3 regions of the Corynebacterium hindlerae genome follow, and region 3 is predicted to be linked to each of the others. Evidence: riboswitches for the same ligand, from Rfam matches in the RefSeq annotation. Region 3 holds a riboswitch; each other region holds the start of a gene.
The links. A riboswitch is a leader RNA that binds a small molecule or an ion and turns the genes downstream of it on or off. The one in region 3 is predicted to bind cobalamin.

Region 1 (4,102 bases), 1.2 Mb from region 3:
CAGGAACAGCTCATCGTCGAGTTCTACTCCAAGTAATCTTTCGCTTTTCGCCACCAACCTGGTGGCGGCAAGCACCACAGTCCATAACTGCCTACTGGCGTCAAATAGCGGGCGTCACATAAGGAGAAGTTCATGCTCATTTCACAGCGTCCAACGCTCACCGAGGAATACGTTGACGAAGCACGCTCTCGCTTCATCATCGAACCACTGGAGCCAGGTTTCGGCTACACCCTCGGTAACTCGCTGCGTCGTACCCTGCTGTCTTCCATCCCTGGTGCAGCAGTGACCAGCGTCAAGATCGACGGTGTGCTCCACGAGTTCACCACCATCGGTGGCGTGAAGGAAGATGTTTCCGACATCATCCTGAACATCAAGGGCATTGTGCTGTCCTCTGACTCTGACGAGCCAGTGGTCATGTACCTGAGCAAGTCTGGCGAAGGCGTCGTCACCGCAGGTGACATTCAGCCTCCAGCGGGTGTGGAGATCCACAACCCGGATCTGCACATCGCTACCCTCAACGAGCAGGGACGCCTGGACATCGAACTGGTTGTTGAGCGTGGCCGCGGCTACGTCCCAGCAACCCTCAACGCTGGCGGTGGCGAGATCGGTCGCATTCCTGTTGACCAGATCTACTCCCCAGTGCTCAAGGTCAGCTACAAGGTGGAAGCTACTCGTGTTGAGCAGCGCACCGACTTTGACAAGCTGATCATCGATGTCGAGACGAAGAACTCCATCTCCGCACGTGATGCCCTTGCTTCCGCAGGCAAGACCCTGGTTGAACTGTTCGGCCTCGCACGCGAGCTGAACACCGCAGCCGAAGGTATCGAGATTGGCCCATCTCCACAGGAGACTGAGCACATCGCAGCCTACGGCATGGCTATTGAGGATCTGAACTTCTCCGTTCGCTCCTACAACTGCCTGAAGCGTCAGGAAATCCACACCGTCGGTGAGCTCGCTGAGTGCACCGAATCAGACCTGCTGGATATCCGCAACTTTGGCCAGAAGTCCATCAACGAGGTCAAGATCAAGCTCGCCGGCTTGGGTCTGACCCTGAAGGACGCTCCGGAAGACTTCGACCCAACCCAGATCGAAGGCTACGACGCCGAAACCGGCGAGTTCATCGACTTTGACCCGGAAGATTCTGAGTAAAACGCCCTAAGGCTTCCGCCATCCGGGAGCCTGCGCTCATAAACCTGTACACGAGGAGTACAACAATGCCTACCCCTAAGAAGGGCGCCCGTCTCGGCGGTTCGGCTAACAACCAGCGTAAGATCCTGTCTAACCTGGCTGCTCAGCTGATCGAGCACGGCGCAATCAAGACCACCGATGCCAAAGCAAAGGTTCTGCGTCCATACGTAGAGAAGATCATCACCAAAGCTAAGGCCGGCACCATTGCTGACCGACGCAACGTAGCTAAGCTCATCACGAACAAGGAAGTTGTTGCTTACCTGTTCAACGAGCTGGCTCCTAAGTTCGAGAACCGTGCTGGTGGCTACACCCGCATCATCAAGCTGGAGAACCGTAAGGGCGACAACGCTCCTATGGCCCAGATCTCCCTGGTCCTCGAAGAGACCGTTTCCGCTGAAGCTACCCGCGCAGCCCGCGCAGCTGCTTCCAAGAAGGCTGAAGAAGCTCCTGTAGAGGACGCTCCAGAGGTCGAGGCAGACACCGCTACTGACGCAGCTGCTGAAGCTGAGGCAGTAGAGGCCGAAGCCGAGGAGAAGTCCGAGAAGTAATTCTCAGCTCCTGAAAAGCCGTCCCGTCATGAACGTCGGGGCGGCTTTTTGTTGTGTGTGGGTGGGGTTTTCTGTAAAACCCGGGAAGTGAACCTCGGGTTTCGGGCTAGAAATGCCAAATTAGCAAAAGTGAAGCCTGGAAAGTTGCCGAGATCCGGGAAATGCTTCCCGGGGATTGTAGGGGAGGTCTGTGAGGCTAAAAGATTAATTGGTGCCTCTCGTTCAAAAGCCTCTCTTTTATCCGGTATGGTGAAAGCGCTGGTCCTTAACGGGGGTTGATTTCCGTATGAGGCATGAAGAGGGGAATCTGGTGCAAATCCAGAACTGTCCCGCAACGGTAAAAGGAACATAACTAGAGGCGTTGATCACTCAATTATGTGCCTTGAGTCCGAGTACCTGCCAGCGGCAGACGTCTATAGGCGCTGCTTGATAGTTTGGACCGAGGAGTCACACAAGTGAAAAATTCTCCGCACCGGATTATCGGTGTTCTTGCTAGTTTGATACTGGCTATTTCTGCATGCTCTGCGCCAACTGTTTCGACACCTCAAGGCGTCGATAAGCAGGTGCAGGTTACAGATGACGCTGGCCGCACAATTACCTTTGACGAACCCGTTGACGAGATTGTTGTTGCGAACCGCTACAACAGTGAGTTGATTCGTGCGATGGGACACATTGAGAAGGTTGTATCTGTGGACACCAATACCGCGCAGGACCGCGCGTATTGGTCGCAGTTCGATCCGGACAACGTTATTGGTAAGGGGCAGAGCAACCTCAATATCGAGAAAATCATTTCCTTGCACCCGGATGCACTAGTGCTGCCCAAAAATGCTGACTACGAAAGTTATGCAGAGCAACTTGAGCCAGCTGGAATTAAGGTCGTTGTTGTCACCGGGTGGGATAACAAAGCTTTGGACAAGCAAATCGATATCTTGGGGCAGCTGTTTAACGACAAACCTGCAGCAGAAGAACTGATCAAGTTTTATGAAGAAACTCTCGCTTTGGTGAAGGAAAGAGTAGAAAAAGCACCTGAAAGGAAAACCGTGTATTGGGAATACGGTGACCCGTTCACCACGGCATTCCCGGGTACATCCAACGACGGGTGGCATAACATGATCGTTAATGCTGGTGGCGTCAACATTTTCGCAGATCAGCCAGCTACGGGCGATACAGTAGATCCAGAGTATATCCTGCAGACCAACCCCGACCTGATCCTAAAAGTAACTTCCGGTGGTGCACTGAAGAACACCGGTGTGTACACGCCGCCGGCTGATACTGAGTTCCCAAGCATCGCCGAGGAAATGATGGCCCGACCTGGTTGGAACAACCTCAACGCTGTGGCTAATGATCAGTTGTACTTTATGACTGGTTTCCTAGGGGGTGGCCTCGGCAAGGCTATTGGCACTGTATACGTGGCAAAATGGCTATACCCAGAGCAAATGGCTGATGTGAATCCAGATGACTTTTTCAACCGCTGGCTGGAACTACAAAACGCGAAGCCGGTAGACGGACACACATACCACGCCCACCACTAGTAATGGCACAACGGGCGAATTCATCAGTTAACCGCGAGCTACGGCGAAGAGCACTGAAATCCAGTGGTATCTTGGTTTTCTTCACTATCGCGATGCTCGCGGTTTCCTGGATATCGGTAACTAATGGCGTAGCGGGGTTCAATTCTATTGAGCTCTTGGCCACCCTACTTCCTCCTGGGTGGTTGCCTGCGCGCACTTTGGATTACGGCGAATGGGTCATTTTTTCAGGAATTCGACTCCCTCGGGCCATCATTGCAATCATCGCAGGGGCTGGACTCGCGCTGTGTGGCGCCGTGATGCAGATCATCACCCGAAATCCGATGGCAAGTCCGTTTACCACTGGAATATCAAACGCTGCAGCCTTCGGTGCCGGGATGGCCATTTTCTTTGGCTTGACTATCGCAGGGTCCCAAGGAGTAGCTATCACGTTGTGCGCCTTTGTTGCGGCGGCCGCGTGTTCGATAGTGGTAGTCAGTATCTCTGCTGGTGCGCATCGGGGTGCGGCTGCGTTGATCCTGGCAGGTATCGCACTTAGCTACCTGTTTTCCGCACTAACCTCCGGACTTCAGTATGTGGCCAACGAACAGAAGCTCGGTCCCATCCTGTATTGGGCTTTTGGTGATTTAGGGCGAGCTACTTGGCAACACATCGGTTACTTGACAGTTATCGTCACTATCGGTTTAGCGTATGTGCTGATCAATGGCGGGAAATTAGCCCGATTAGCGCTCGGAGACGAAGCAGCGTTAGCGTTAGGAACGCCAGTGCGCCGGATCCGGGTAGAGTCTGGGATCTGGGTTACCGTTATCTCTGCATCAATTATCAGCGTGACTGGGG
Region 2 (4,102 bases), 250 kb from region 3:
TTCCCACGGCCCACTTAAGGTATGCAGCCTGCTTTTCTTTGCGTAGTGGCAGTAATTCTCGAATAGCCGGTTCATCGACCTGGATGATTACTGCACCCGCTGCAATGAGATCAGCTATTTCATCGCGTAGGGCAAGCGCTACCTGATCAGCGGTATCACCAAGCGGTTGGTCGTCCCGCACAAAGCTCCACGCCAGCATGGTGACCGGGCCGGTGAGCATGCCTTTCACTGGCTTGTCTGTGAGGCTTTGGGCCACATTGTACCACTGAACAGTCATTGGTTCGGTGCGTCGTACATCGCCGGAGATGATCGGAGGACGTACGCATCGGGAACCGTAGCTTTGCACCCAGCCGTGGCTAGTCGCAATATACCCCTGCAGTTGCTCACTAAAATACTGCACCATGTCGTTTCGCTCTGGCTCGCCATGAACTAGGACATCCAGCCCCAGTTTGCTCTGAGCCTCAATCACGGTGGAAATTTCGTCGACCATGGCTTGCTGGTACTCGGCGTCGGTAAGTTCTGCGACACGCCACTGCGCCCGGGCACGCCTAATCTCCTGCGTTTGTGGGAAAGAGCCGATAGTCGTCGTCGGAAGCGGTGGCAAGTCGAGAGTTGCGAGCTGCGTTTGCCGACGCTCCTCCCGCGATGCTCGTTGCCGATCAGCATCCGTTACTGCTGCAATTCGTTCCCGAACCTGAGCATCATGCGTCAACTCCGACTGCGCGCGATCCTGCAATGCCGTTCGCGCCGCTGCAAAAAACTCCGAGACATCTTCGCCCTGCAACGCTGCTGCAAGTGCAGCCACTTCGGCCACCTTTTCTTTACCAAAGGCTAGCCAATCTTGGATCTGCCCAAGATCCTCTTTATCAAGGCTATAAGGGACATGGAGGAGGGAGGCGCTGGTGGACACCGCGACTGGGCCTCGTGCAGCCAGTTGTTTCAGAGTGTCAAGTGCCTCATCAAGATTAGTACGCCACACATTGCGGCCGTCCACCACACCGGCAACCAGGAGTTCCTCACCAGTCCAATGCGGCAGCTCCGCCGAGCCGGCAACAAGATCAACACCGATTGCGGTGACCCCGGTTCCGCTGAGTGTCTCCACAGCCTGATCACCGTCTTCAAAATAGGTTTGAACCAGGATCTTCACTGCGGGCAGGCTACCCCCGAGAGTTTCATAGCCTGCTCGCACCCGGCTAAGCACCGCTGCCGGAAGATCAGTGACCAAAGCTGGCTCATCAATCTGCACCCATTCGACACCACTACCGCCAATACGCTTGAGGAGCTCACGGTAGATAGCGAACAGCTCCTCCAGATGATCAAGCGGATCAGATCCATCGGTGGTACGGGCAAGATTGAGATAGGTTAAAGGACCGATAATCACAGGTCGGACTGCAACGCCGAACTTGTCGATTTGATGCCGGAGATCGGCCAAAAACGCATCATCGTCTAGCGAAAAGACAGTATCAGCAGACAGCTCGGGCACAATGTAGTGGTAGTTAGTATCGAACCACTTAGTTAATGCCGACGCCGGAAAATCTACCGATCCCCGTGCTGTGGCAAAGTAACGATCGATAAAACTAGGCAGCGCGTCTCCTTCGTAATCCGCAATAGTGGATACGCGGTGGGGGAGGACTCCAAGTAGCGCCGTGGTGTCAAGTATCGCGTCATAGAACGATTTACCTGCAAAAGGAACCGCCTCGATTCCCGCAGCAAGTAAGTCAGCCGTGTAGGTGTCTGTGAGTTGCGTCGCCACCTCGGCTAGTTCATCGCCAGAGATTTTCTTGTTCCAGTAGCCTTCAAGGGCTTTTTTCAATTCACGATTAGGGCCAATTCGTGGCACACCAGCAATGGTCGCGTGGAAGGTCATAATTCTCTTGATCCTCGTCAGTCGAATTTGTCGGACAAATAACCCAGCGGCAGGTAATCGGACTTAACACGAAGAGTCTGGGAGACAACCACAGAGTTTTTCGATGCATACCGTTGCGGGACAGCTCCGGATTCTCACCGGATTCCCCTGCTTTTTACCGCACAATCTCCACACGTTCCCTAACAGGGGTGATGTGGCGCATTGTGTTGCAAAACACTGGTGAAGCAAATTAGAACACTAGACAGCTTAGTCTGTCAAATGTGGGGTGCTTGGTTTGCAGATCTACACACAACGGGACCCACATTCAGAGCCAACTATCAGAGTGCGCCTTGTTATGCCGGAAAACCGGGAATGCCATCTCCAACGCAAGATCGATCACCCCCACAAAACCCGGGAAGCGTTCCCCGGGTTTTGGCGATTTTTCAGGCTTCACACCTGCTATTTCACTGATTTCGGCCCAAGATCCGGGGAATGCTTCCCGGGTTTTAGCAAGAAACTTCGGGGCCATGACGGGTGAAGTGACAACACAAAAGCGCCGCCCGGGCACACATTTCGCTACTTAACGCAAAAACCCCAGTTCCAAAGAACTGGGGTTTTAAAAACTGTGCCCGAGGGGGGACTTGAACCCCCACGTCCATTAGTAGGACACTAGCACCTCAAGCTAGCGCGTCTGCCATTCCGCCACCCGGGCTGGGTGTTTGTCAGCCTCTCGGCTGGGCACTCGTAAACAATAGCCCGACTAGACTTGAATTAACAAATCAGCAGGTTAATTGCACTTTGTGGTAGGTTTGTCTGTCATGTTCACCCATCCGTCGAAAGTGCCGCCACGTATGCGGTCATGGGCGTGGTTTGTTCCGGAGCACCCACCGGAAGCTGCTCCCATTCTGTCTGGCCAACAGCGTGGTTTTCAGGTTGCGTTAACGGCTCTCGGGAGCCACCGCCGGGCCGTTATTGCCCTGGCCATCGCGTGGTTCTCGTCATCGATGATGTCCGCACTGATTTCTCGGATCGTGGGTTTCGCCGTGGACAAGGTGGTACCCTTTGCAGACATCACGCTGCTAGTTTCTTCCGTCACGGCAATCGTGCTCACGATGACGATCATGTTCTTCGTCGACGCAACAGGTGATTCGCTCACCACGCTTTCCATCAGCCGGGTGGCGCACGACATGCGGTTGGAGCTGGTGCAGCGACTCGTGAGGGGACACAGTACTAAAACTCCGGGCGAGATCCTTAACACCGTTGACGAGGATGCCCAACAGGTGGGGGATGTTAAGCAGATCCTCAACTTCCCGCTAGTGATGGTGGGCTATCTAGCGTCGACCATTATCATCGTCGCGCAGTTTTCATGGCAGCTCGCATCGCTGATGTTCCTCGGCGGTGTCGGCACTGCGGTTGCAAGCTACTTCACAGGTAAAGCGATCGCGAAGATTTCGCGGTCTCGTCGCGCCGCCGAGGCTGCGTCAATTTCGCTGGCGACGGATTACGCCCAGGGTTCCCGGGTGCTAAAGGGGTTGGGCGCGGTGGAACGAGCCGAGGAAAAATTCACCCAGAAAGCAACGGACGCGCTCAGCCTGATGCTCGACGACGCCCGGATCTTCGCGCTCACCAACTTCCTCCGCCAGCTCATCCCGTTGCTAGCGAACATCGCAGTGTTGGGATGCGCGGGCTGGTTCGCAGTGCGAGGAAGCATCACTCCCGGTGAGTTCTTCACGGTGACGCTGGTAGCACCCCCAGCGCTAACGGTAATGGGTTTTGCATTGGGGTTCCTCACCGACTACTGGGCACGCGCCGTCGCTAGCTCAGGCCGGGTGCTGGAGCTGGCCGAGACCACTGCCATCACCGCGCAGCATGGCGACCTCATCACTCCGACACGCACCGGTCTCGAAGTGTGGCTAACGGACACTCCAGCGGCCCGCGACGCGGCACGGAGCGAGCTCGCCACCATGGCCGCCATCCAAGTGCCACACAGCGCAAACATCTTCGAGGGCACGCTCGCGGACAACATTGATCCGACCGGCTCTGCCACCAAGGTCAAGGAAGCACTCGAGGCCGCGGCCTGCGAGGACATCATCCGACGCCTCGGTGGATTCAGCCCGAATGGTGAGCTGCCGGAAGCTGCGATTGGCGAGGCCGGACTGAACCTGTCTGGCGGCCAGCGCCAACGAGTAGCTCTCGCACGCGTCCTGGCGCTCGACCCCGACGTGCTCGTCCTCGATGACCCAACAACCGGCCTGG
Region 3 (4,102 bases):
AGACATAATAAACTCATCACAATCACGGCGCCGCAGGCACGGAGCCAGTTCACGGGGCGCGCCACAGTACGCACTTTCATCGCGGTGGGATCCGCCCGCAGTTCCAATCCTTCTTGCAGCGCCCGAGCCCTGGCAAAGGACAGCACAAATAGCGACGCTGCTTGGCCCGCAACCGAACCCACCCACCGGCGGGTACTGCTATGCCCGAGCCGGGCGGCCTGGGCCTCCCACATCGTCTTCGCCGTCACCACCAGGGCACCCACCAGGCGGTATATCAGGCCCGTGACGTGCACGAGCGACTCCGGAAGGTGCCGACGACGCGCGAACATGAGGATCTCGGACATCGGGGTGGTCAGCGCAAACAACATGGTGATTCCCATGCCCACCACGGACCTAGCCAACACCTCACCGGCGTGCGCCACCCCTCCTGGGACCATGATCAACCCGCCGGAGGTAATGGAGAAAATGAGCGGGCCGAGGCCCAGCGCGATGAACGTCGCCGGGGCCCCGACCAGACCCAGGTACAGTTTCCAGTTGATCCCAGCAGCGACCGCCATCACCAAGGTGATAGCGGCGATCACTGCGAGTTTGATACCGGAAACCGAGATCGCAATAAACAGCAGTACGATGAGCAGGCTTTTTTCGCCCACATTCACGTGCGCCCAGCGGCTCCTAGCAGCGGCTAGTTCCAGGGCATTCATTTAGACAGCAGCAGATTCCTCAGCACGCTGGGTACGGCCACGGAACACACCGAGGACATAACCGAGCAGGCCAGCACCAAGACCAGCTTGCAGCGCGAACCGGCCGGACTCCACTTCTCCTGGCAGTTCACCAGCAACAGATTCGAACCATGGTTCATAATCAGGGTTAGCCTCTTCCACCAAGGTTTCCGCACCCGCGTCGGTGCCCACGAATTGTTCTTCAGCGTCCGGGTCACCGAAATTGAAGAACATCGGGAACATGATCAGAACGCCGGCCACGATGACCAAAACTAGGTTCTTCATTTTAGGCTGCCACCATCTCTCGCTTCGGGGCAGCCACAGGGATGCCCAGAACGGTCAGTTCCTTCTTCGCGATCTGACGCAGGCTGCGGAAGATCAGCACGGACACGATGCCTTCCACGATGGACAGTGGCACCTGAGTTGGGGCGTACAGCGCCAGGAAGGTTCCGGCGGCGTTAGCGAAACCAGCAGCATGGTGTGCTGCCGCCAACTGCAGCGCGGTAACGCAGTAGGTGGCGAAGTTGCCGAGGAATGCAGCGGAGAACATGGCCAGCTCAGGGGACTTGGATCCCAGGAGCTTCCACACCGCGTACGCTACCCACGGGCCCACGATCGCCATGGAGAACACGTTTGCCCCCAGGGTGGTGAGGCCACCGTGCGCCAGCAAAATTGCTTGGAACAGCAGGACAATGGTACCGATGAACGCCATCACCGGTGGTTTGAACAACACCGCTCCGAGGCCAGTGCCGGTGGGGTGGGAGGAAGAACCGGTCACGGACGGGATCTTCAACGCGCTCAGCACGAAGGTAAAAGCACCGGCAGCACCCAACAGCATGCCGGTTTCTGGACGTTCCTTGATCTGTTTGTTGACTGCGTAAGCACCATAAACAACAAAGGGGGTGGCAGCCGCACCCCAGGCTACGCAATGCTCGACGGGGAGAAATCCCTCGGCAATATGCATGACAATCTTCTTTCCAACTTTAGGTCCGTCCATCTCGCGAACCTGTATGAGTAGGCCACTGCAATCGGTCTCCTGGCTTAGCTTCCACGCTGAAAACCTCGCGCACGTCCTTCCCACCCGTGATGCCAACAGGAAGTGAACACGCGCAGCGCCGACAGGTGAAAGCCACCTGTCCTAAGAAGCAATACAGTGACGAGGACCGCTGCCGGATTCTCACCGGCATTCCCGTACATTGCAGCGGATTCAGATTATCAGATTGCCATTCCCGCTTCTCGGGCTTGACGGGCTATTCCCCCCAAGTGGGCTAGTAAAAACTCGACTTCATCCGACGTGGTTGTCCGACCGAGGGTCAGCCGCAAGGCGCCCCGCGCCACCTCCTCAGGCACCCCCATGGCGAGCAGGACGTGGCTCGCGCGGTTCACGCCACTCGCACACGCCGATCCCGTGGACGCCGCCACTCCGAGCATGTCTAAAAGCATGATCAGGCTGTCGCCTTCGGCCCCTGGGAAAGAAACGTGCAGGTGTCCCGGTAGGAGGTCGCCCGTTGAATGGATGACTGCGCCGTCGATAAGCTCGATGCCTGCGCGGAGCCGATCACGCAGCTCGGACAGCCGTGCCTGTTCTGTGTCGATCTCCGCCACTGCCTCGCGCAAAGCCGCTGCCGTTGCCACGGCTCCCGCCACGTCGATGGTGCCGGGGCGGATCCCTCGCTGCTGGCCGCCACCGTACAGGGTGGGTGCCAGCCCGGAGCGGCGCGCCAGCAGGATCCCGACGCCCCTCGGCCCGCCGAACTTGTGCGCAGAGGCAGCCAGTGTGGTGGCGCCGAGCGAAGCAAAGGACACAGGGATGTGCCCCACTGCCTGCACCGCGTCCACATGTACCGGGGTCTGCCCCGCTGCCTCAACCAGCTCATGGACCGGCTGGAGGATGCCCGTTTCGTTGTTCGCCCACATGCAGGTGGCCAGGGCCGCAGGCTCGGCCAATGGCTCGAAGGAGGACACCCGTCCGTCGGTAAGTGGCAGCATCGCAACGTCCGCGCCAAGGGCCGCCACGGTTTCCAGCACCGCCGGGTGTTCGATCTCGGTGGAGACCACGCGGCTAAGCTCCGACTGCCGAAACAGGCCCTGAATGGCCAGGTTGTCGGCCTCAGTACCGGAACCGGTGAAAATGACTTCGATCGGCTCGCAGTCCAGCAGGGAGGCCACCGCTTCCCGGGCCTCGGATAACGCCCGGTTCGCCGCCCTCCCCGCCGCGTACTGGCCGGCGGGGTTGAGAAACTCGGAGGCCGCTAGCCAGGCATCTCGCGCTACCTGGCGGATCGGTGTGGTAGCAGCGTGATCGAAATACACTAGAACTTCTTCAGCAGCTCAGGGATGATGTCTTCCACGTCGCCGACGACACCGAGGTCGGCGATCTTAAAGATCGGGGCGTCCTCGTCGTTGTTCACAGCGATGATCTTCTTCGAGGTCTGCATACCCGAGGTGTGCTGGATGGCTCCCGAGATACCGAGCGCGATGTATAGATCTGGCGACACCGTCACACCGGTTTGTCCCACCTGGTACTGAGCTGGGTACTGGCCGTCGTCGACCGCGTCGCGGGTGGCACCCACGGCGCCGCCCAGGGCGTCGGCAAGCGGCTCAACGTACTCTGCGAAGCCACTCTCGCCGACGCCGCGCCCACCAGACACCACGACCTTAGCGGTCGCCAGTTCAGGGCGCTCCCCCTCAACAGCCGGGGTGAAGCCAGTTACTTGAGCATCCATAACGCCAGCTGCTGGGAGTTCCATGGTGGTCACCGCACCGGAACCGGGGTGTACCGGGGTGACAGAGCCGGGGCGGATGGTGTAGATCGGGCTGGTGCCACCCACCGCTGCGGTGCCGGAGATGGTGTCGCCGAAGATGGACAGTTGCGCGGTACGGTCCGCGTTGATGCCCACCACGTTGGTGAGCACGCCGGAGGCGAGACGGGCAGCGAGACGACCGGCGATCTCGTTGCCCACGGAGTCCGCGAGCAGCACAATCGGCTGCGGGTTCTGGGCCGCGAGCATGGACAGCGCATCCACCGCCGGCATCACTACGCGCCCCTCGGCGGAGCAGCGGACAATGTTGGCGGGGTACTGTTCCTCGTCAAAGGACACGACGGTGACATCGCCCAGCACCTGGGCAGCCGCGATCAGTTCCAGGGTGTGGGACCCTGCTGCGAGTACGTACGTCACTTGATGGCCTCCTGAATGAACTGGTAGATGCGCTCTGCGCCGTCGGTGTACACCATTTCCCCACCGTCGCGCTCCGGGCGTGGCTCAGCTGCGGTGACAGCCGTTGCGGCGTTGGCCAGTCCCACTTGCGAAGGGTCGACCCCCACTTCCGCCAGGGTGAGCACGGCAATGTCGGCTTTCTTTGCAGCCATGATGCCCTTGAAA

Region 1: another riboswitch for cobalamin. It lies ahead of HW450_RS05155 (ABC transporter substrate-binding protein); the one in region 3 lies ahead of HW450_RS12395 (energy-coupling factor ABC transporter permease).
Region 2: another riboswitch for cobalamin. It lies ahead of metE (5-methyltetrahydropteroyltriglutamate--homocysteine S-methyltransferase); the one in region 3 lies ahead of HW450_RS12395 (energy-coupling factor ABC transporter permease).

What each region holds. Positions count from the first base shown of each region.
Region 1 covers NZ_CP059833.1:1,067,739-1,071,840, reverse strand. The annotation lists gene rpsD (30S ribosomal protein S4) at 1-36, shown strand, start outside; gene HW450_RS05165 (DNA-directed RNA polymerase subunit alpha) at 133-1,149, shown strand; gene rplQ (50S ribosomal protein L17) at 1,215-1,736, shown strand; cobalamin riboswitch at 1,992-2,154, shown strand; gene HW450_RS05155 (ABC transporter substrate-binding protein) at 2,192-3,268, shown strand; gene HW450_RS05150 (FecCD family ABC transporter permease) at 3,340-4,102, shown strand, end outside.
Region 2 covers NZ_CP059833.1:147,130-151,231, reverse strand. The annotation lists gene metE (5-methyltetrahydropteroyltriglutamate--homocysteine S-methyltransferase) at 1-1,867, opposite strand, end outside; cobalamin riboswitch at 1,899-2,044, opposite strand; tRNA gene HW450_RS00710 (tRNA-Leu) at 2,473-2,558, opposite strand; gene HW450_RS00705 (ABC transporter transmembrane domain-containing protein) at 2,665-4,102, shown strand, end outside.
Region 3 covers NZ_CP059833.1:2,572,924-2,577,025, reverse strand. The annotation lists gene HW450_RS12405 (CbiQ family ECF transporter T component) at 1-701, opposite strand, end outside; gene HW450_RS12410 (energy-coupling factor ABC transporter ATP-binding protein) at 1-6, opposite strand, end outside; gene HW450_RS12400 (energy-coupling factor ABC transporter substrate-binding protein) at 702-1,004, opposite strand; gene HW450_RS12395 (energy-coupling factor ABC transporter permease) at 1,006-1,683, opposite strand; cobalamin riboswitch at 1,729-1,935, opposite strand; gene HW450_RS12390 (cysteine desulfurase family protein) at 1,935-3,032, opposite strand; gene HW450_RS12385 (electron transfer flavoprotein subunit alpha/FixB family protein) at 3,032-3,898, opposite strand; gene HW450_RS12380 (electron transfer flavoprotein subunit beta/FixA family protein) at 3,895-4,102, opposite strand, start outside.